Bacillus pumilus: one gene and its partner. The main gene of each other region encodes a partner of the protein of the gene in region 2 in a complex. Links are inferred from orthologs where the notes say so. Each region holds a gene or a part of one and is shown on either strand. Other genes may lie near its edges.

Region 1 (12,794 bases), 540 kb from region 2 along the record:
GGAGCGATTCCTAGAAGCCTATGTTTATCCGAAAATTAATGATGGAGCGTTCTCGCATGTCATGGACTTTAAAAGCCAGCTGCAAGAATTCGTTCAGCGCGATGGAAAAGGTGTACTTGAATACCACATTCTGCATGAAAAAGGACCAGCACACAACCGGGAATTTGAAGCAAATGTCTCCCTTCGCGGAGAAGTGCTTGGAATTGGAAATGGCCGCAGTAAAAAAGAAGCAGAACAGCATGCTGCACAGGAAGCACTTGCTAAATTGCAGAAACATCATATGAACCAATAAAATCCCCCTCGTCATTCAGGGGGATTTCACTCTGTTTTCCATCATCTTTTTTCACTTCATATGGTAAGATAATAGTACTTTAAATACATAAGGAGGATCACTCTCATGTTCCTCAAACGTTTAGACGTGATAGGATTCAAATCTTTTGCACAGCGAGTGACCGTGGACTTTGTCAAAGGGGTCACCGCTGTTGTTGGACCAAACGGAAGCGGCAAAAGTAATATTACCGATGCCATCCGCTGGGTACTTGGAGAACAATCAGCGAAAAGCCTCCGCGGAGGAAAAATGGAAGACATCATTTTTGCAGGAAGCGACTCAAGAAAAAGAGTCAATCTAGCAGAAGTGACTTTAACGTTAGATAACGAAGATCACTTTTTACCGATCGATTTTCACGAAGTCAGTGTGACAAGAAGAGTCTATCGTTCAGGAGAAAGTGAATTTCTCATAAACAATCAATCTGTCCGCTTAAAAGATATTATTGAACTTTTCATGGATTCAGGTCTTGGAAAGGAAGCTTTTTCGATCATCAGCCAAGGAAAGGTAGAGGAAATTCTATCTAGTAAGGCAGAAGAGAGAAGAAGCATCTTTGAAGAAGCGGCTGGTGTTTTGAAATATAAAACAAGAAAGAAAAAAGCCGAGAATAAACTGTTTGAAACGCAGGACAACTTAAACCGAGTAGAAGATATTCTGCATGAACTAGAAGATCAAGTAGAACCATTAAGAATGCAGGCATCTATTGCAAAGGACTATTTGCAAAAAAAAGAAGAGCTTGAAAATGTCGAAATCGCCTTAACTGTCCATGACATCGAAGCACTTCATGAAAAATGGACAACACTTGGTGAAGCTGTCGAGCGGTTCAAACAAGATGAAATGAAGCAATCCACAGATATTCAAGCAAAAGAAGCTAAAATTGAAGAGTCAAGAGACCGCATTCAAGCACTTGACGAATCAATTAATGACCTGCAAGAAGTTCTTCTTTTCACAAGTGAGGAATTAGAAAAGCTTGAAGGTAAAAAAGAAGTACTAAAAGAACGGAAGAAAAATGCAGCCGCAAACCAAGGGCAGCTAGAAGAAACGCTCATTCGCTTAACTGAAAAGCAGGCGCAGCTAATCGAAAAGATTCAGCAGCAGAAAATCGCGCGGGACAGCCTTCAAAAAGAAGTGCAGCAGCTAAAAGATGAAGTGAAAACAAAGCAGCATCAACTGTCGCTTCATACTGAAGATGTGGAAGGTCAAATTGAACAGCTGAAAAGCGATTATTTTGATCTGCTCAATGAACAGGCTTCCATCCGCAACGAACGCAAATTATTAGAAGAACAGCAGCGCCAAGCGGCCATGCAGCTAGATCGGCTCACGCAAAACAACCAAAAACACATTGAAGAACGTGTGTCTGTCAAAGAGAAGAAAACAGAGGCTGAGCAGCAGCTTTCAGCCATAGAAGAAGACATTCTGGCTCAGGTCAAGCGTTTTAGAGAAGCGGAACAAAAGCTTGAGCAAATGAAACGTCAATACGAGAAAAAAGAAACGGCTCTTTACCAAGCCTATCAATATGTGCAGCAGGCAAAGTCAAAAAAAGAGATGCTAGAATCCATGCAGGAAGACTTCTCAGGCTTTTTCCAAGGAGTAAAAGAGGTCTTAAAGGCAAAAGAACGGTTAGGCGGTATTCACGGTGCCATTGCAGAGCTGATTCAAACAGATCAGCAGCATGAGACAGCGATTGAAATCGCGCTAGGCGCAGCAACGCAGCACGTCGTCACAGAAAACGAAGCCGCAGCGCGACAAGCAATTGCATACTTAAAGCAGCACTCCTTTGGACGAGCAACCTTCCTGCCAATGAATGTGATCAAAGAAAGAACCATTCAGCATAGAGACGTCCAAACAGCCGAGCAGCACGCTGCATTTATCGGTGTAGCAAGTCACCTTGTTTCCTTTGAAGAAAAGTATCAAAAGGTCATACAGAACTTGCTTGGAACGGTTCTGATCGTTAGAGACTTAAAAGGCGCCAATGAACTGGCAAAAATGCTTGGTCATCGTTATCGCATCGTGACCCTTGATGGAGATGTTGTGAACCCCGGCGGTTCAATGACTGGTGGCGGTGTAAAGAAAAAGAACAACTCCCTTCTTTCAAGAAACCGAGAGATCGAAACATTAACAAAGCAGCTTGTTAAAATGGAAGAAAAAACGACGATCCTTGAAAAGGAAACAAAAGAAACGAAGCAATTGATTGCAGCAAACGAAAGTCAATTAAACGAACTGCGTCAGCGGGGAGAAACGCTTCGAGAACAGCAGCAAGAGCTCAAAGGGAAGCTATACGAACTGCAAGTAGCAGAAAAAAATATTAATGCCCACCTTGAACTCTATGACCAAGAAAAAGAAGAATTGCAGCTGCGTTCTACTGAACTTACAGATAAGGACAAAAAGCAGGCAGCTCTTGAAGTTTCTATAGGGGAGAAATTGACCACCCTTGATCAAGAGATCAATACATTAACAAAGCGTAAGCAGACCCAAAGCTCAACGAAAGAAACCATTTCTGCCGAATTAACAGAGCTGAAAATCTCGCTTGCCAAAAAAGAGCAGTCCTTAGCGAATGAACAAGAAAAGCTTTCGAGCTTAATGGCCGAATTAGAAGAGGCTGAACAAACGCTGACGGAAACAAAAGAAGATCTGTCACTCTTAACAAGTGAAATGACATCTAGCTCAAGCGGAGCAGAACAGCTGGAAGAAGCGGCGAAAGAGAAGCTGGAAAATAAAAACAAAACAACCGCGCTCATTTCAGAGCGGCGCAAACAGCGTCTTGCTCTTTCTGAAACGTTAGAATTTGCTGAACGTGAACTGAAAGAACAAAAACGCCTTTACAAGCAGCTCACCACAAGCTTAAAAGATGAAGAAATTAAGCTTGGCCGTATGGAAGTTGAGCTCGACAACCTCATCGCTTATTTGAACGAAGAGTATGCTCTTTCGTTTGAAGGGGCAAAAGAGATGTATCATCTAACGTTATCGCCAGATGAAGCAAGAAAACGAGTGAAGCTGATCAAATTAGCCATTGAAGAGCTAGGAACAGTGAACTTAGGCAGCATTGATGAGTATGAACGAGTAAATGAACGCTACCTTTTCTTAACAGAACAGCGAAATGATCTGACAGAAGCGAAAAATACATTATTCCAAGTGATCGAAGAAATGGATCAAGAGATGACAAAGCGCTTCTCTGAAACATTCTCGCAAATTCGGGGGCATTTTGAATCAGTTTTCCAAGCATTATTTGGCGGCGGGAAAGCAGATCTTAAGCTGACAGATCCAAACGATTTACTAAACTCTGGCGTTGATATTGTCGCGCAGCCGCCAGGGAAAAAGCTGCAAAACTTAAGCCTTCTTTCAGGCGGTGAGAGAGCATTGACAGCGATCGCTTTACTATTCTCTATTTTAAAAGTCAGACCTGTTCCATTCTGCGTGTTAGATGAGGTAGAAGCGGCGCTTGATGAAGCCAATGTTTTCCGCTTTGCACAATATTTAAAAAAATACAGCGAAGAAACACAATTCATAGTCATTACGCACCGCAAAGGAACAATGGAAGAAGCAGATGTGCTCTACGGTGTTACGATGCAGGAGTCAGGTGTTTCTAAGCTTGTATCTGTCAAACTAGAAGAAACGAAAGAGCTTGTCCAGTAATTAAAGGAGGTTTTTGAACCAAATGAGCTTTTTTAAGAAATTAAAAGAAAAATTTACGCAGCAAACCGATTCAGTATCAGAAAAGTTTAAGGATGGACTTGAAAAAACGAGAAACTCCTTTCAAGGAAGAGTAAATGAACTCATTTCACGCTACCGTAAAGTTGATGAAGACTTTTTTGAAGAATTAGAAGAAGTTCTGATCGGCGCGGATGTCGGTTTCACAACGGTGATGGAACTGATTGATGAGCTGAAAAAAGAAGTGAAACTAAGAAACATTCAAGACCCAAGTGAAGTACAATCGGTCATCTCTGAAAAACTGGTTGAAATCTACAATAGCGGAGAGGAACAAATCTCTGCGCTGAATATTGAAGACGGGCGATTAAATATCATTTTATTTGTCGGTGTCAATGGCGTTGGGAAAACAACGACGATCGGCAAACTTGCAAATAAGCTGAAAAATGATGGGAAATCCGTCATTTTGGCAGCAGGTGATACATTCCGTGCCGGTGCGATAGAGCAGCTTGAAGTATGGGGAGAGCGTTCAGGTGTCCCTGTTGTCAAACAGACGGCTGGCTCTGACCCAGCAGCGGTGATCTATGATGCCGTTCAATCAGCAAAAGCGAAAAATGCGGATGTCCTTATCTGTGATACAGCAGGAAGACTACAAAACAAAGTCAACTTGATGAAAGAACTGGAGAAGGTCAAGAGAGTCATTGAACGCGAGGTTCCAGATGCACCGCATGAAGTGCTGCTCGCTCTTGATGCAACAACGGGTCAAAATGCGATGGCACAAGCGAAAGAATTTTCTAAAGCGACGAATGTGACAGGAATTGCTTTAACAAAGCTTGACGGCACTGCAAAAGGCGGGATTGTCCTTGCAATTCGAAATGAGCTAAACATCCCCGTGAAGCTCGTCGGTTTAGGTGAAAAGGTAGACGATCTGCAAGAATTCGATGCAGAATCGTATGTGTATGGATTATTCTCAGACGTGATTGATCAAGAGGACTAACAAAAATGCCGGCAAAAATTGCTGGCATTTTTATTTATACGCCGCTTCATGCAGTGACAAGATAAAAACTTGACACACAGTAAAGAACCGTGTAAACTTAGTTGATGTAAAGGGAATGAACTTAACAAAGGGGAGAGAGCCCATGACGCTTGAAAAAACAACGAGAATGAACTACTTGTTTGACTTCTATCAATCGTTGTTAACCGCAAAGCAAAAGAGCTACATGTCGCTTTACTACCTAGACGATTTTTCCCTCGGTGAAATTGCGGATGAATATGAAGTATCAAGACAGGCTGTTTATGATAATATTAAACGGACTGAAGCGATGCTTGAACAATATGAAGAAAAGCTGCTCTTGTTTAAGAAATTTAAAGAGCGTAAAGAACTTCTCAAAAAAATGAGTGAGCTCGTAGCAGATTCCGCTCAGATGGAAGAAGCAGAAGCTTTAATTGAATCGCTTGAGAAATTAGATTAGGAGGCGGCACAGTATGGCATTTGAAGGATTAGCCGACCGACTGCAGCAGACGATTTCAAAAATCCGCGGCAAAGGAAAAGTGTCAGAACAAGATGTAAAAGAAATGATGCGCGAGGTACGCCTTGCCCTTCTTGAAGCTGACGTCAATTTTAAAGTAGTCAAAGACTTTGTGAAAAAAGTAAGTGAGCGGGCAGTTGGACAAGAGGTCATGAAAAGCCTTACCCCTGGACAACAGGTCATTAAAGTTGTAAAAGAAGAACTCACTGAATTAATGGGCGGAGAAGAGAGTAAAATCGCTGTAGCGAAAAAATCTCCGACCGTCATTATGATGGTTGGTCTTCAAGGGGCAGGTAAAACCACCACAACTGGGAAGCTTGCCAATTTACTTCGCAAAAAACATAATCGCCAGCCGATGATGGTGGCTGCAGATATTTACAGACCAGCAGCGATCCAGCAGCTTCAAACGCTGGGGAAACAGCTTGATATGCCTGTGTTTTCATTAGGTGATCAAGTCAGTCCTGTCGAGATTGCCAAACAGGCAATTGAAAAAGCGAAAGAAGAACACCATGATTATGTCATTTTAGATACAGCAGGACGCCTTCATATTGATGAAGAATTGATGGATGAACTTCAGAAAGTAAAAGAAGTAGCGAGTCCAGAAGAAATTTTCCTTGTTGTTGACTCTATGACAGGTCAAGATGCTGTTAATGTAGCGAAAAGCTTTAATGAACAGCTTGGTTTAACAGGTGTCGTTCTAACGAAACTAGACGGGGATACACGAGGCGGTGCAGCACTTTCCATTCGAGCTGTCACCAATACGCCGATTAAATTCGCCGCGCTAGGTGAAAAGCTTGACGCGATTGAACCATTCCACCCAGAACGGATGGCTTCAAGAATTCTTGGCATGGGAGATGTGCTTACACTGATTGAAAAAGCACAGGCAAACGTGGACCAAGATAAAGCGAAAGAGCTTGAACAAAAAATGCGGACCATGAGCTTTACACTCGATGATTTCCTCGAGCAGCTTGGCCAAGTTCGTAACATGGGTCCACTTGATGAATTGATCCAAATGATGCCGGGAGCCGGTAAAATGAAAGGGCTCAAAAACGTCCAAGTAGACGAAAAGCAGCTCAATCACATCGAAGCGATCATAAAATCAATGACGACCGAGGAAAAAGAACAGCCAGAGGTCATCAATGCAAGCCGAAGAAAACGGATTGCAAAAGGAAGCGGAACATCTGTACAGGAAGTCAATCGCCTTTTAAAGCAATTTGACGAAATGAAAAAGATGATGAAGCAAATGACCAACATGTCCAAAGGAAAGAAAAAAGGCTTTAAATTACCATTTATGTAATTGGTTATACATGATAAAACCGTTGTTAAGAAAAAACACTTTACAAACCCTTTTATCATTGTTAATATACTATCTTGTTGAAATATTTTCGGAGGTGCTAGTAAAATGGCAGTAAAAATTCGTTTAAAACGTATGGGATCAAAAAGATCTCCTTTCTATCGTATTGTAGTAGCAGATTCTCGTTCACCACGTGACGGTCGTTTCATCGAAACAGTTGGAACATACAATCCAGTGTTATCACCAGCTGAGGTGAAAATCAACGAAGAATTAGCTCTTAAATGGCTTCAAAATGGTGCGAAACCATCTGATACAGTTCGCAACCTTTTCTCAAGCCAAGGAATTCTTGAAAAATTTCATAATGCGAAAAACAGCAAATAATGAATGAGCTGTCCTTGGAAGAATTGATTGTATCCATCGTCGAGCCACTTGTTGATTTCCCTGAAGATATTCACGTATCTTCATTAGAAAAAGATGAGCAAGTGATTTACACACTGTCTGTCAATGCTGAAGATACCGGAAAGGTGATCGGAAAGCAGGGACGTACAGCGAAAGCGATACGAACAGTCATGTTTGCAGCAAGTGCAGAGTCTTCTAAGAAAGTTCAACTTGAGATTGCTGACTAAAAAGGGAGAGGGCTTAGGACCTCCCCTTTTTTTACACGTTTAAATCTATTTTTCGTTATAATGTAGAGGACAAATGCCTTCGGATAGGGGGACAAAAAGGAAGATGCAGATCATTCAACATGTCACCGTCATGCAAGTATTAACTGAAAGCAGTAAGGACAAACTGTTAACGACTTTTTTGGAGAAAAAAGAAAGACTAGAACGTGAATGCAATCAACTATATTTTCAACTGAAAAAACATGAAAAAGAACCACATCAGCAAGAAGCCATCCCTCAATTCCAAAAAGCCATCGATAAACGGCAGGAGAAAATCCAGCAAATTGACTTTCAAGTAGAGCAGCTGCATATTTTGCCGCTTGGAAGTGAAATGAAAGAGACAGAAGTGGATGCGCTGGTTGAAGTGAACATAGGTGATAAATGGGATGACAAGATGCAAGACAATGTCATCGTCGTGAAAGACGGCACCATTGTGGAAATACGTCAGGGGTGATTGAGAACATGGTACAAGAATGGTTGAATGTTGGAAAGATTGTCAATACACACGGAGTGCGCGGAGAAGTACGCGTCGTGTCAAAGACAGATTTCCCAGAAGAACGTTACAAAAAAGGAAGCGTCCTCTATATTTTTAAGCAAGGTCAAGGGGAGCCGCTAAAAGTCACTGTCGCATCACATAGGCAACACAAACAGTTTGATTTGCTCACATTTGAAGAAATTAGCTCATTAAATGAAGCAGAGCTATTGAAAGAATCAATCTTAAAAGTAGAAAAAGAACATCTCGGCTCTTTAGATGAAGGAGAGTTTTATTTCCACCAAATCATTGGCTGTGAAGTATACGATGAAGAGGATCAGCTTGTCGGCCAAATCAAAGAGATTTTAACACCAGGGGCAAATGATGTCTGGGTGGTCGGAAGAAAAGGCAAAAAAGATGCCCTAATTCCTTATATCCCATCTGTCGTCAAAAAGATCGATATCGCATCCAAAACCATACACATTGAAGTGATGGAAGGACTCATTGACGAATGAAAATCGACTTCTTAACACTTTTTCCTGAAATGTTCGAAGGTGTGCTCCACTCATCGATCTTAAAAAAGGCACAGGAGAAAGAAGCTGTCTCATTCAATGTTGTCAATTTTAGAGAGTATTCAGATCATAAGCACAAAACAGTAGATGATTACCCATATGGCGGCGGTGCTGGTATGGTACTGAAAGCACAGCCCGTATTCGATGCGGTAGAAGATTTAACGAAGAAAGCAAGCAAGAAGCCCCGAATTATTCTTGTCTGTCCTCAAGGAGAAAGATATACACAAAAGAAGGCAGAGGAACTTGCAAAAGAAGAACACCTTATGTTCATTTGCGGCCATTATGAAGGCTACGATGAGCGCATCAGGGAGCATCTTGTCACAGATGAAATCTCAATCGGAGATTTCGTTCTCACAGGCGGAGAGCTGCCAGCGATGATGATTGCAGACAGTGTGGTCAGGCTTTTGCCTCATGTGCTTGGAAAAGAAGCGTCTCACATTGAAGATTCATTTAGTACAGGTTTGCTAGAGCATCCTCACTATACAAGGCCAGCCGATTATAAAGGACTAAAAGTGCCGGAAGTGCTCCTCTCTGGAAATCATGCCAAAATTGAAGAGTGGCGGCGCAAAGAATCCTTGAAGCGAACCTATACAAGAAGGCCAGATTTGATCGATTCATGCAAAACGTTAACAGATGAAGAAAAAAGATGGCTTTGGCAGCTTCATAATGACTAGATTGTATTGCACACTGCATAGAGGTATGGTATGATACTACTTGTGACTTGGACGGCTTGCCGATTCAAGTTTGAAAACGATGTTCCGCTGCAATGAAGAAAGAGGACATGAGCATCTGTTGGAAGGAGTTGAAAACGATGCAACATTTGATTGAAGAAATCACAAAAGAACAATTACGCACTGATCTTCCTGCGTTCCGTCCTGGTGACACTTTACGTGTACACGTTAAAGTTGTCGAGGGTACTCGTGAGCGTATCCAGATCTTTGAAGGTGTTGTAATTAAGCGTCGTGGTGGTGGAATCAGCGAAACTTTCACAGTTCGTAAGATTTCTTACGGTGTAGGCGTTGAGCGTACATTCCCTGTACACACACCAAAAATCGCTAACATCGAAGTTGTACGTCACGGTAAGGTACGTCGTGCGAAACTTTACTACCTACGTGAACTTCGCGGTAAAGCGGCTCGTATCAAAGAAATCAGACGATAATGATATCAAAGGAAAGAGCTTGTTACCTGTAACAGGCTCTTTTTTTGTACGATGTATAGAGATAATCGATAGAAGAGAAGGTGCACATATGACGATTCAATGGTTTCCAGGCCATATGGCAAAAGCAAGACGTGAAGTCACAGAAAAATTAAAGCTCATCGACATCGTATTTGAATTAACTGATGCTAGAATTCCGATGTCCTCTAGAAACCCAATGATCGAAGAAATCCTTCAGAATAAACCCAAAATCATGCTATTAAACAAAGCAGATAAAGCGGATCCTCGTGTGACAAAGGAGTGGCAGGCGCACTTTGAGCAGCAAGGCGTTCGGTCACTTGCTATTAACTCTGTCGATGGACAAGGGTTAAATCAGATCATCACAACTTCAAAAGAAATCTTAAAAGAAAAATTCGACCGCATGAAAGCAAAAGGTGTTAAACCACGTGCAATCCGGGCGCTGATTATCGGGATTCCCAACGTCGGGAAATCGACCTTAATCAATCGTTTAGCGAAAAAGAACATTGCCAAAACAGGAGACCGTCCTGGTATTACCACCTCACAGCAATGGGTGAAGGTAGGGAAAGAATTGGAACTGCTCGATACACCTGGAATCCTCTGGCCGAAGTTTGAAGATGAGAAAGTAGGACTTAGGCTAGCGGTAACTGGAGCGATCAAAGATTCTATCATCAACTTACAGGATGTCGCTGTATATGGACTTCGCTTTCTAGAAGAAAACTATCCAGAGAGATTAAAAAAACGCTATGACCTAACGGAGATCCCTGAAGATACGGCTGAGCTGTTTGATGCAATAGGTACAAAGCGCGGCTGTCTCATGAGCGGTGGATTGATTAATTACGACAAAACCACCGAAATCATTATTCGGGATATTCGAACAGAAAAATTTGGTCCCCTCACTTTTGAGAAGCCTGAAAGCTAAAAGACACGCAGCTCATGCGGGTCTTTATTTTTTGCGGAAAACTGCCGATATAAAGAAGGAGGCTGACGAAAAGCCTATGTACACAGTGAAACAAATAAAAGAACTGATAGAAAAGCATTCGCAAGACGAGTCATACATTCATGAGCTTGTAAAAGATGATAAGAGAAAAAGTGTCCAAAAACTGATAGAGAAGTGGCACAAAGAGAGAGAAAAGCAGCAGCAACTTCATGTAGCATGGAATGAGATGCTGCAATTTGAAAACAATGCTAAGGCGCAGGGATACACATGTATTGCTGGAATAGATGAAGCAGGAAGAGGACCGCTGGCAGGCCCCGTTGTAGCAGCAGCTGTCATATTAAAGGAAGATACAGTCCTGCTCGGTTTAAACGACTCAAAGCAATTATCTGAGAAAAAAAGATTGGCATATTATGACCTGATCCAAAAAGAAGCACTTGATATCGGTATCGGCATTGTTGATGCGGCTACGATTGATGAAATCAATATTTACGAGGCATCAAGACTGGCGATGGTGAGAGCGGTGGAGCAGTTAACTCATACACCTGATTATCTACTCATAGATGCCATGACGCTCCCACTTCCTATTCACCAGGAGAATATCATCAAAGGAGATGCAAAAAGTGCATCCATCGCAGCAGGTGCATGTATTGCAAAGGTGACAAGAGATCAGATGATGGAAGAATACGGGCGTAAGTACCCTGAGTATCAATTTGAAAAACATAAAGGGTACGGAACAAAAGAGCATTTGGCTGCCATTCAAACACATGGAGCTGCCCCAATCCATCGATTATCGTTTGCACCAGTGAAATCCGTTATCTCATAAATTTTTGACCTAAGGAGGCTGCCTGTGATGACAAGAGTTGAGGACATACATACAGCACTGAATAGCCGGTTAAGTGCGGCAGAATCTGTGCCATTAAACACCGAAGGAAAGGAAAATGTGCATCGGCTGATTCTCGGTAAAGTACTGAAAATGCTTGGAGATGATACAGCCCTTGTTCAAATAGGCTCAACAAAAATAAAAGCACAGCTAGCGGCTCAGCTTAAAGCAGACGCATTTTATTGGTTCCAATTTGAACAAGAGGGTGGAGACAGCCTCAATAAACTAAGGCCAGTCCAGCAATTTGATCAAGATCCTAAGACATTAAAGGATGCCGCTGCCAAACTATTAGAAGGTCTCTCTCTGAAAAGCGGACTTGAAAACATTCTAACAGCCACAGCTTTTTTAAAAGAAAAATCGGTTATCAACGAAACAGAGTTAAAAACGGCAGTGAAGTGGATCGAACAGCTTCAAGGAGCTGATGTGAAAAAAGGTCTCCAGGCACTTCTATTTGCTTTAAAGAAAGACTTGCCGATCCAGGAAGGAGTGCTTCAATCCATTTTAGCTGTGAAATCATCCTCTGCTCTTCATCAGGATATGACAGCGCTGCTAGAACGCTTAACACAGCTCCCGAAGCACTCAGACGCCACACAGGCGCTTACACAAGCCGTTCGATCAGTCATAGATGCTGAGACGTCTGTCCATGCAGAAAAGCTCTTATCGGTCCTTCTAGCAGCGAGAGAAGGGGCGACGAAGCAAGGAGGAAGTCTGCCTGTAACGCCTCAGCCCAATCTGACTCAACCAAAAGAAAATAGCCAAACTCCAATCGCTCAAGAGCGTCAGACGACCCAAGTTCTTCAATCTAACGTGCAGCAATCAATAAGCCCAAAAGAGCTGCAAATCCCGCCTCAGCAAATTGAGCGGATACTTACAAGTTTAATAAAACAAGGCGCAGATGGGCAGCAAGAGCCTAGCTTAAAACAGCTCACATCATTGCTGCAAGGGCTTCAGCAGGCTGGATCTCAGCCTGACGCAAAAGCATCTGTGCTTCAAAAAGAATTTCCGTTCCTGTCAAAAACAGAGGCAAAAGCATTGGCTCAGGTGGTGCAGCAGACGGAACCCGCATTAAGCAATAAAACCGATGTGCTCGATTTACTCATGACGATGAAAAAGGCAATAGGTGTACGTGACGAAATCGGTATGCTGAAACTACTCGAAAAAGGCAACCAGGATGTAAAAAATCAGGAGCTTCACCAATTAAAGCTCGTCTTAAATGATGTGAGACAGTCCGATTTACCAGAGCCCGTAAAAAAAGAAGTCGATCAATTGTTTCATAGATTGAACGGGCAGTTATTTGTGCA
Region 2 (7,020 bases):
ATGGCACCAATGCCTGAAATGAGTGTCGCCAAAATGGTTGGCCCTACAATGTCTGTTGGCTGATCTGCACCATAGGTCATTCTAATCGCAATGACGGTTGTTGGCACGAGTGTGATAGAGGATGTGTTGACCGCTAAAAATGTAATCATGGACCGGCTTGCTTCATTTTTCCCGCCGTTTAATGCTTTCATCTGCTCCATTGCCTTAATCCCAAGCGGTGTAGCGGCATTCCCGAGACCAAAGAAATTCGCCATCAGATTGGACAAAATATATCCCATCGCAGGATGGTTAGGCGGAATATCCGGAAATAGCTTTGAAATAAAGGGACGGCACAATTTACTAAAGAAATGTAACAAGCCTGCCTCTTCTGCAATCTTCATCAGCCCGAGCCAAAAAACGAGGACACTAATCAGACCAATTGAAATGGTCACTGCTTCCTTTGATCCCTTAAATACAGCTTCGTTTACTTCCTCCATCGTTCCGTTGAACATCGCGTACACAAGACCGATGACAGTGAGGAATACCCAAATTAGATTGACCATGAAGATCCGCCTATAGATGTCTGAAAGACAGACTTAAACATTTCTTGGAAGCTTTTTTGAGGCATTCGATTTCGTTTATTTTCATAAAAAATCGGTACTTGCTCGATCACCTGATCATCTAATAAAAACGTCATTTTCCCTACAACATCAGGGATGGCTTCGGCGTTTTTTTTCCACTTCTTTTGAGGAGTAAGCATTTCCGTTTCAATTTCTACTAGCTTTTTCTCATCTTCATTTAAAAAATAGTCCACATCACGTTTGATAAATGCTTTTTTTTCGTAAAAGGTTCCTTTTAATGAAGCGAGTCTTCCTTTTTCAGCAAGTACGTACGTTTTATAGTGATCAAATGCATATTCAAACATAGAGATATGATCCTTCCAATCATCTGGCGCATTAATGGTCACAGCGATCAGTGCCGCATCCCCTTTTGCCGCAGTAGAGACAAGTGTGCGTTTTGCAAGCTTCGTATATCCCGTTTTCCCACCAGTTGAATATTTGTATAATCCGGTGACCAGCTTGTTTTTATTTTTCCAATAGCCTTCCATCGTTTTTGCTTTATAGAAAGTCGTGCCTGCAATTTTTTGATATTGTTTATGCTCCATGGCGTATTTTGTTAAGATAGCCATGTCATAGGCTGATGAATAATGATGTTTATGATCATCGAGTCCATGCGGATTTTGAAAATTCGTATTCTCCATTCCTAGTTCAGACGCTTTTTGATTCATCATAAAAATAAATCCTTCTAAACTGCCGCCCACATGCTCTGCAATGGCAACAGCTGCATCATTTCCAGAACGCAGCATAAGCCCGTATGTCAAGTCTTCTAGGCTCACCTTTTGCCCTTCTTTTAAATAAATCGATGAGCCCTCTGCTTGAATCGCGCGCTTTGATACTTTGACGGTGTCTTTCATTTTTCCTGATTCAATGGCTAATACTGCCGTCATAATTTTCGTAATACTGGCGATTCTTCTTTTTTCATGCTCGTCCTTTCCAAATAGGACTCTGCCTGACTGTCCATCTATTAAAATGGCGCTTCTTGCACTCACCGATAATGACATATCTGCTTTGGCATGTGAGGAAAAAGGCAGTAAGAGTGTAAATAGAAGAAGGACTGCTGTTCCAATTTTTAAATAGGGCATGTTCATTCACGTCCTTGTCCGTTTTGTACAAGTGTATGCGCGGCTGAAAAAGTTATGATGCCTCGTCCATAAAAAAAACGTCTCTATATGTAGAGACGCTCCTTCCTCTTGCTTATACCATTTTCATTTGCTGATGAGATGTCGTATATTCTAGCTCTTCTCTCATCGCTAAAAAATCTTTTTCTAATGAAGAAAATAATCGTTTGATCTCAGCGGATACTTCATGGTGGAAAACAATGCTGCTCTTTCCTGTATATGCGGAACGGCTGTCTTCATACCATGTATCCTTTTTCGGCGTGAAAAACTCTTCAATACATTGATGATAAATACGGTGAAGCGTCTGCTGCGCGGCTTGCTGCGGGAATGTCTGCTGCTGGCTGATTTTCCTGCAAACTGCCGCTGCATCCTCGCTGTACACTGCAAGCTTCCGTAATGTATTCAATATGTCACAATAATAGGCTTCCGCTTCAGGGTTTAATCGTTTCATACTTGATAAGGTAGCTTCGTTCAGAAAACCATTCATTTCAGTTGCAACCTTTGATAAAAAGACGCCTGCTTGATCAACTTGAGCCTTTACATTCATATGTGCCATTTGTTTTGTGTTTACCTTCCCCTCATGGCTTTATGACCATTTTATCTGACATCAATAGATGTTAGACCTAAAATCTTTTTTATATTTTATCATACATTTTTCATTCTTTTGAACTATTTTATCTCTTCAAATGTTTGATTGAAGTTTTCAAAAAATAGATCAGCTTCTTCTTGTACACCATCTGCTTCCACATTCTCTGGAAGTGGCGGTAATTCATCCAATGCCTTTAAGCCAAACTGCTCTAAAAAGGTAGGTGTTGTCCCATAAAGAATTGCTCGCCCAGGGCCATCGGCACGTCCAACTTCACAGAGCAGCGCTTTGGCTACTAAACTATGGAGCACCCGCTCTGATTTGACTCCTCTGATTTCTTCTACCTCACTGCGTGTGATCGGCTGTTTATAAGAAACGATTGCGAGTACTTCAAGCGCTGCCTGAGACAAACCTTTGGATGGGGTCTCGACTAATTTTTTCAAATAAATGCTGTATTCCTTTTTCGTCAGCAGCATATATGAATCTGCATATTCAATGAGCTCAATTCCTCGTTCTTGTTTTTGATATTCTTTCTTTACGGCAGACATCATATCGAGTAACGCTACCTCTTCTACTTCAAGAACAGACATGAGCTGTTTTTTTGTTAAGCCTTCGTCACCTGCTGCATAAAGCAGCGCTTCTATGATGGCTTTCCAATTCACGATATCAAGCGTCATGAATCGTTTCACTCCCTATAATATAAATGTCTTCAAAGTTTCCTTCCTGCTCTAACATGATTTGATGACCTTTCATCAATTCAAGAACAGCAAGAAACGTCACGACAAGGTGCTCCTTTTGATCATGTTGAAATAGAGTCATGAAATTGGTCCGCTTTTTCGTTTTTCTTAAATGGTTCATAATCTCATTCATTTTGTCTTCAATCGGGATTTCTTGTCTTGTAATCCTAGATGGTGCTGGTTTCGTTATTTTCTTTCGGTTAAATACCTTTTGGAACGCACCTAACATATCATACACCGTGACATGCAGGTTTGTGTCCTTCGCTTCCGATTCTTTTGCAAATTCGCTTAAATCACTCGGAGGTTTTGTAAAGGCATTTTGCCTTTCTTCCTCGCGTTCCTTTAGTTCTTGTGCTGCATCTTTATACTTTCGGTATTCAATCAGTTTGCCAATCAGCTCTTCTCGAGGGTCCTCTTCCTCTTCAAGCAAGTCTTCATCAAATAGCTCTTCCTCTTGTTTCGGAAGGAGCATTCTGCTTTTAATACTCAGGAGGGTTGCAGCCATCACCAAATATTCACTTGCCACATCAAGTTCAAGCTCCCTCATGGTATGGACATATAATAAATACTGCTCCGTAATTTTAGCAACGGGAATATCATAAATATCAATTTCCAACCGGTTGATTAAATGTAAAAGTAAGTCCAATGGACCTTCAAACGAATCTATTTTCACCTGATATTCCAGCATTTTTTCTCACCATTTCTACTGTCTTCTAAGTACCGTTTCACCGGCTAACCTTTAGTATAAGACAGGATAAAGCTCTCGTCCAATATAATTTCGACCATGATGTCCTAGGCAAAATAAGAAAAACAGTGGTTTCGCCCATACCACTCAGGGCATTTATACATAGAATACCATTGTAAACAGAACTGATGAAAAAGGAGGCCGTATCATTATGGGAGATGGCTATAACTTTGGTGGAGGTTTCGCGCTTATTGTCGTGCTTTTCATCTTGCTGATCATCGTTGGCGCGGCTTGGGTTTATTAAAGAAACAGAGCGTCCTTTCACGAAGGGCGCTCTTTCTTCTTTTCTTTTCAATATGTTAGACTGAGAGTGGAAAAGGAGATGACCACTGTGTATCCTGAAGCGTACGTGGCTTTTTTACATGAATTTCATACGACAAGAGATTATTTTGAGTGTCATGAAATTCTTGAGGAATATTGGAAGGAAGACCCGCCTGAGCAGCGCAAAGAATATTGGGTTGGCTTCATTCAGCTTGCCGTTGCTTTGTATCATCAAAGACGGGGAAATGGAAAAGGTGCAAAACGGCTCATTTCAAATAGCCTTCACTTGCTGGAAGCAAACCGGCCCGTATTATCGAACCTCGGTCTGGATGATGAGGCGTTTCTCAAACTTCTGAGAACGCTGAAGAAGAAAATGGCTGAAGACATGTCATACGAAAGTGTGATGCTCCCGATTAAAGATGAAGCGCTCCTGTCTCTATGCCAAGAAATGGCTCAAAAAGACGGACTGACCTTTGGCCAGGAGAGCAACTTATCCCACACATTTTTGATCGAAAAACATAGACTGCGTGACCGGACAGATGTATTGCTTGAACGAAAAAAGCAAATCGAACGTAAAAAAAGCAGAGGACTGTAGCCTCTGCTTTTACATGTGTGATATTTAATTTGTTTCGCTGTGACACTTATGAAAGAAGCCTTGCGTTAATTCATTTGGAATGAGTGTTTTGGTTTTGAATACCTCTTCCACGGCTAAAACCATTTCCTTGCCGATTCCTTGATCTCGATGGGATGGATTCACACTAATATGCTCGATTTGTACTTGGTCGTCTGTTTTCAACACACCAATAGCACCTACGATATCCTCGCCATCTTTCCAAAGGAACAGCTGCCGATTTTCATCCATTTCATATGACTTCATCGTCTGCTGAAGCTGTTTGACGTCTTTCTCACCCGGCATGAAGGAGAGTAGCCCCATGGCAATTTTTTCAAAAGACCTCTTATAACGAATTAACATATATACCCCTCAATATTCAAATTATCCTTATGTCCAGCAAATGTCTCACGAATCATTTGCTCATCACACATTATAAACATTTTTATACCGTTTTTAAACTCTTTTTCACTAAATTAACGAAAGGTACGGTTGAGATTCGCCATTTCAATGGCAGCTGCAGCCGATTCGCTGCCTTTATTTCCAGCTTTTGTACCGGCTCTTTCGATAGCTTGTTCAATGGATTCTGTTGTTAGTACACCAAAGATAATCGGTACCCCTGTTGACATGGCACTTTGAGCAATTCCTTTAGCAGCTTCATTACAAACATAATCGTAGTGAGTTGTTGCGCCCCTGATTACAGTTCCAAGTGTAATGACAGCATCATATTTCTCTGTTTCAGCTAGTTTTTTTGCCATGTACGGAATTTCAAAAGCACCCGGTACCCACACGACATCAATATCGTCACCGTTTGCTCCGTGTCTGAGCAATGTATCTTCTGCTCCGTCAAGCAGTTTACTTGTAATAAAGTCATTAAATCTCGCGACGACAATTGCAAAGTTTAATCCTTCTGCTACTACATGCCCTTGTATTGTATTCATATGTTGATCATCCTTTTTTGTGATTTTTTATTTTGTTTCGATAGCTGCTGTTTCTTTATTATTTAAATAGGTTTGCAATGCTTCTATTGTCAGCATCTTTAAACCGTGCTGTTTTTGGATTTCTTTTAGTTCTGGAACACGCGCCATTGAGCCATCTACATTCATGATTTCACAAATGACACCCGCTGGCTCTGAACCTGCCAGTTTCGCAAGATCTACCGCCGCCTCTGTATGACCTGGTCTTTCTAGTACGCCGCCTTCTTTTGCAATGAGCGGAAATACATGACCTGGGCGGGCAAATTCTTCTGGTGTTACGTCTTTATTTAACATGGCAAGCATGGTCGTAGAGCGCTCAAAAGCACTAATACCAGTCGTCGTTGTCACATGATCGATGCTCACTGTAAAAGCTGTATGGTGTGCATCTGTATTTTGTTCTACCATTGGATGCAGGTTCAGGTGTTTGGCAATCGACGCATGGACCGGTGTACAAATGAGACCTCTTCCATGTAAAGCCATAAAGTTAATCACTTCAGGCGTGGCATGCTCAGCAAGTGCCACAAAATCTCCTTCGTTTTCTCTGTCTTCATCATCCACTACGATAATGATTTCTCCTTCTTTCAGAGCGTTTACTGCTTCTTCTACTAAATGATACATACAATCGCCTCCTAGAATCCGTGCTCTTTTAAAAATGATGGGGTCAATCGGGATGGCTGCTTTCCGCCTTGTTCTTTTGTTAAAAAGCGATAGATGTATTTACCGATCATGTCACACTCTATATTCACGATCTCTCCCATAGATTTAGTCGGGAAAATAGTTCCTTCAAGCGTATGAGGAATAATAGAGACTGTGACGTGTGAATCTTGCAAATCGAAAATGGTTAAGCTGACACCATCTATTGCGATCGAACCCTTTTGCGCGAGCATATCTGTGAGGGTCTTGTCCATCTCTAAATCATAGTAAATGGCATTACTTTTCTTTTCTATTCGGGTAATGACTGCCGTCCCGTCAACATGGCCTGAGACAAAATGACCGCCGAATCGTCCATTCGAGGACATGGCCCGCTCTAAATTCACTGGACTGCCTGATGTCAGCTGATCCAGTGATGTCGCTTTGACCGTTTCTGGCATCACATCTGCTGCGAACTGTGCTTTTGTAAAGCTTGTGACTGTAAGACATACACCATTGATCGCAATACTGTCTCCGAGGTGAACATCTTCTAGCACACGGTTGCACTGAATGACAATTTCTATGGCATCTGCTGACTTTTTGCTTAATGACTGAACTGCGCCTACTTCTTCAATTATCCCCGTAAACATGTGATCCTCCCTTTCTTTTCATTTGTATTTCTCACTTTTTAAAAAAGCGATGTTAGGGACATGTGATCGATTGAGCACCTTCGTCGCTTTTTATGGTCCATACAAGG

The links.
Region 1: the proteins of CKW02_RS10635 (region 2) and smc are in contact, whole or in part, in a crystal structure (PDB 3ZGX), measured with the Bacillus subtilis proteins. The link is inferred for Bacillus pumilus from one-to-one orthologs.

What each region holds. Positions count from the first base shown.
Region 1 is NZ_LT906438.1:1,552,081-1,564,874, forward strand. Bases 1-4,158 are described here. They hold smc (chromosome segregation protein SMC), read left to right. Parts: upstream 1-397; coding sequence 398-3,958; downstream 3,959-4,158. Other genes in these bases: rnc (ribonuclease III), read left to right, coding at 1-292; ftsY (signal recognition particle-docking protein FtsY), read left to right, coding at 3,981-4,158. Outside these bases: more of ftsY, read left to right, coding at 4,159-4,967; CKW02_RS07835 (putative DNA-binding protein), read left to right, coding at 5,110-5,442; ffh (signal recognition particle protein), read left to right, coding at 5,456-6,796; rpsP (30S ribosomal protein S16), read left to right, coding at 6,902-7,174; CKW02_RS07850 (KH domain-containing protein), read left to right, coding at 7,174-7,419; CKW02_RS07855 (YlqD family protein), read left to right, coding at 7,523-7,909; ribosome maturation factor RimM, read left to right, coding at 7,918-8,442; tRNA (guanosine(37)-N1)-methyltransferase TrmD, read left to right, coding at 8,439-9,173; rplS (50S ribosomal protein L19), read left to right, coding at 9,311-9,658; ribosome biogenesis GTPase YlqF, read left to right, coding at 9,747-10,595; CKW02_RS07880 (ribonuclease HII), read left to right, coding at 10,672-11,436; CKW02_RS07885 (hypothetical protein), read left to right, coding at 11,464-12,794. UniProt on the Bacillus subtilis protein: Required for chromosome condensation and partitioning.
Region 2 is NZ_LT906438.1:2,095,026-2,102,045, forward strand. The notes cover bases 1,850-4,797. They hold CKW02_RS10635 (segregation/condensation protein A), read right to left. Parts: upstream 3,729-4,797; coding sequence 2,970-3,728; downstream 1,850-2,969. Other genes in these bases: CKW02_RS10625 (YpuI family protein), read right to left, coding at 1,850-2,273; scpB (SMC-Scp complex subunit ScpB), read right to left, coding at 2,387-2,980; CKW02_RS10640 (YjcZ family sporulation protein), read left to right, coding at 3,937-4,029; CKW02_RS10645 (DUF309 domain-containing protein), read left to right, coding at 4,117-4,641; CKW02_RS10650 (GNAT family N-acetyltransferase), read right to left, coding at 4,666-4,797. In the rest of the region: CKW02_RS10615 (nucleoside recognition domain-containing protein), read right to left, coding at 1-542; CKW02_RS10620 (D-alanyl-D-alanine carboxypeptidase family protein), read right to left, coding at 530-1,681; more of CKW02_RS10625, read right to left, coding at 1,794-1,849; more of CKW02_RS10650, read right to left, coding at 4,798-5,019; ribH (6,7-dimethyl-8-ribityllumazine synthase), read right to left, coding at 5,133-5,597; ribE (riboflavin synthase), read right to left, coding at 6,263-6,913. UniProt on the Bacillus subtilis protein: Participates in chromosomal partition during cell division. May act via the formation of a condensin-like complex containing Smc and ScpB that pull DNA away from mid-cell into both cell halves.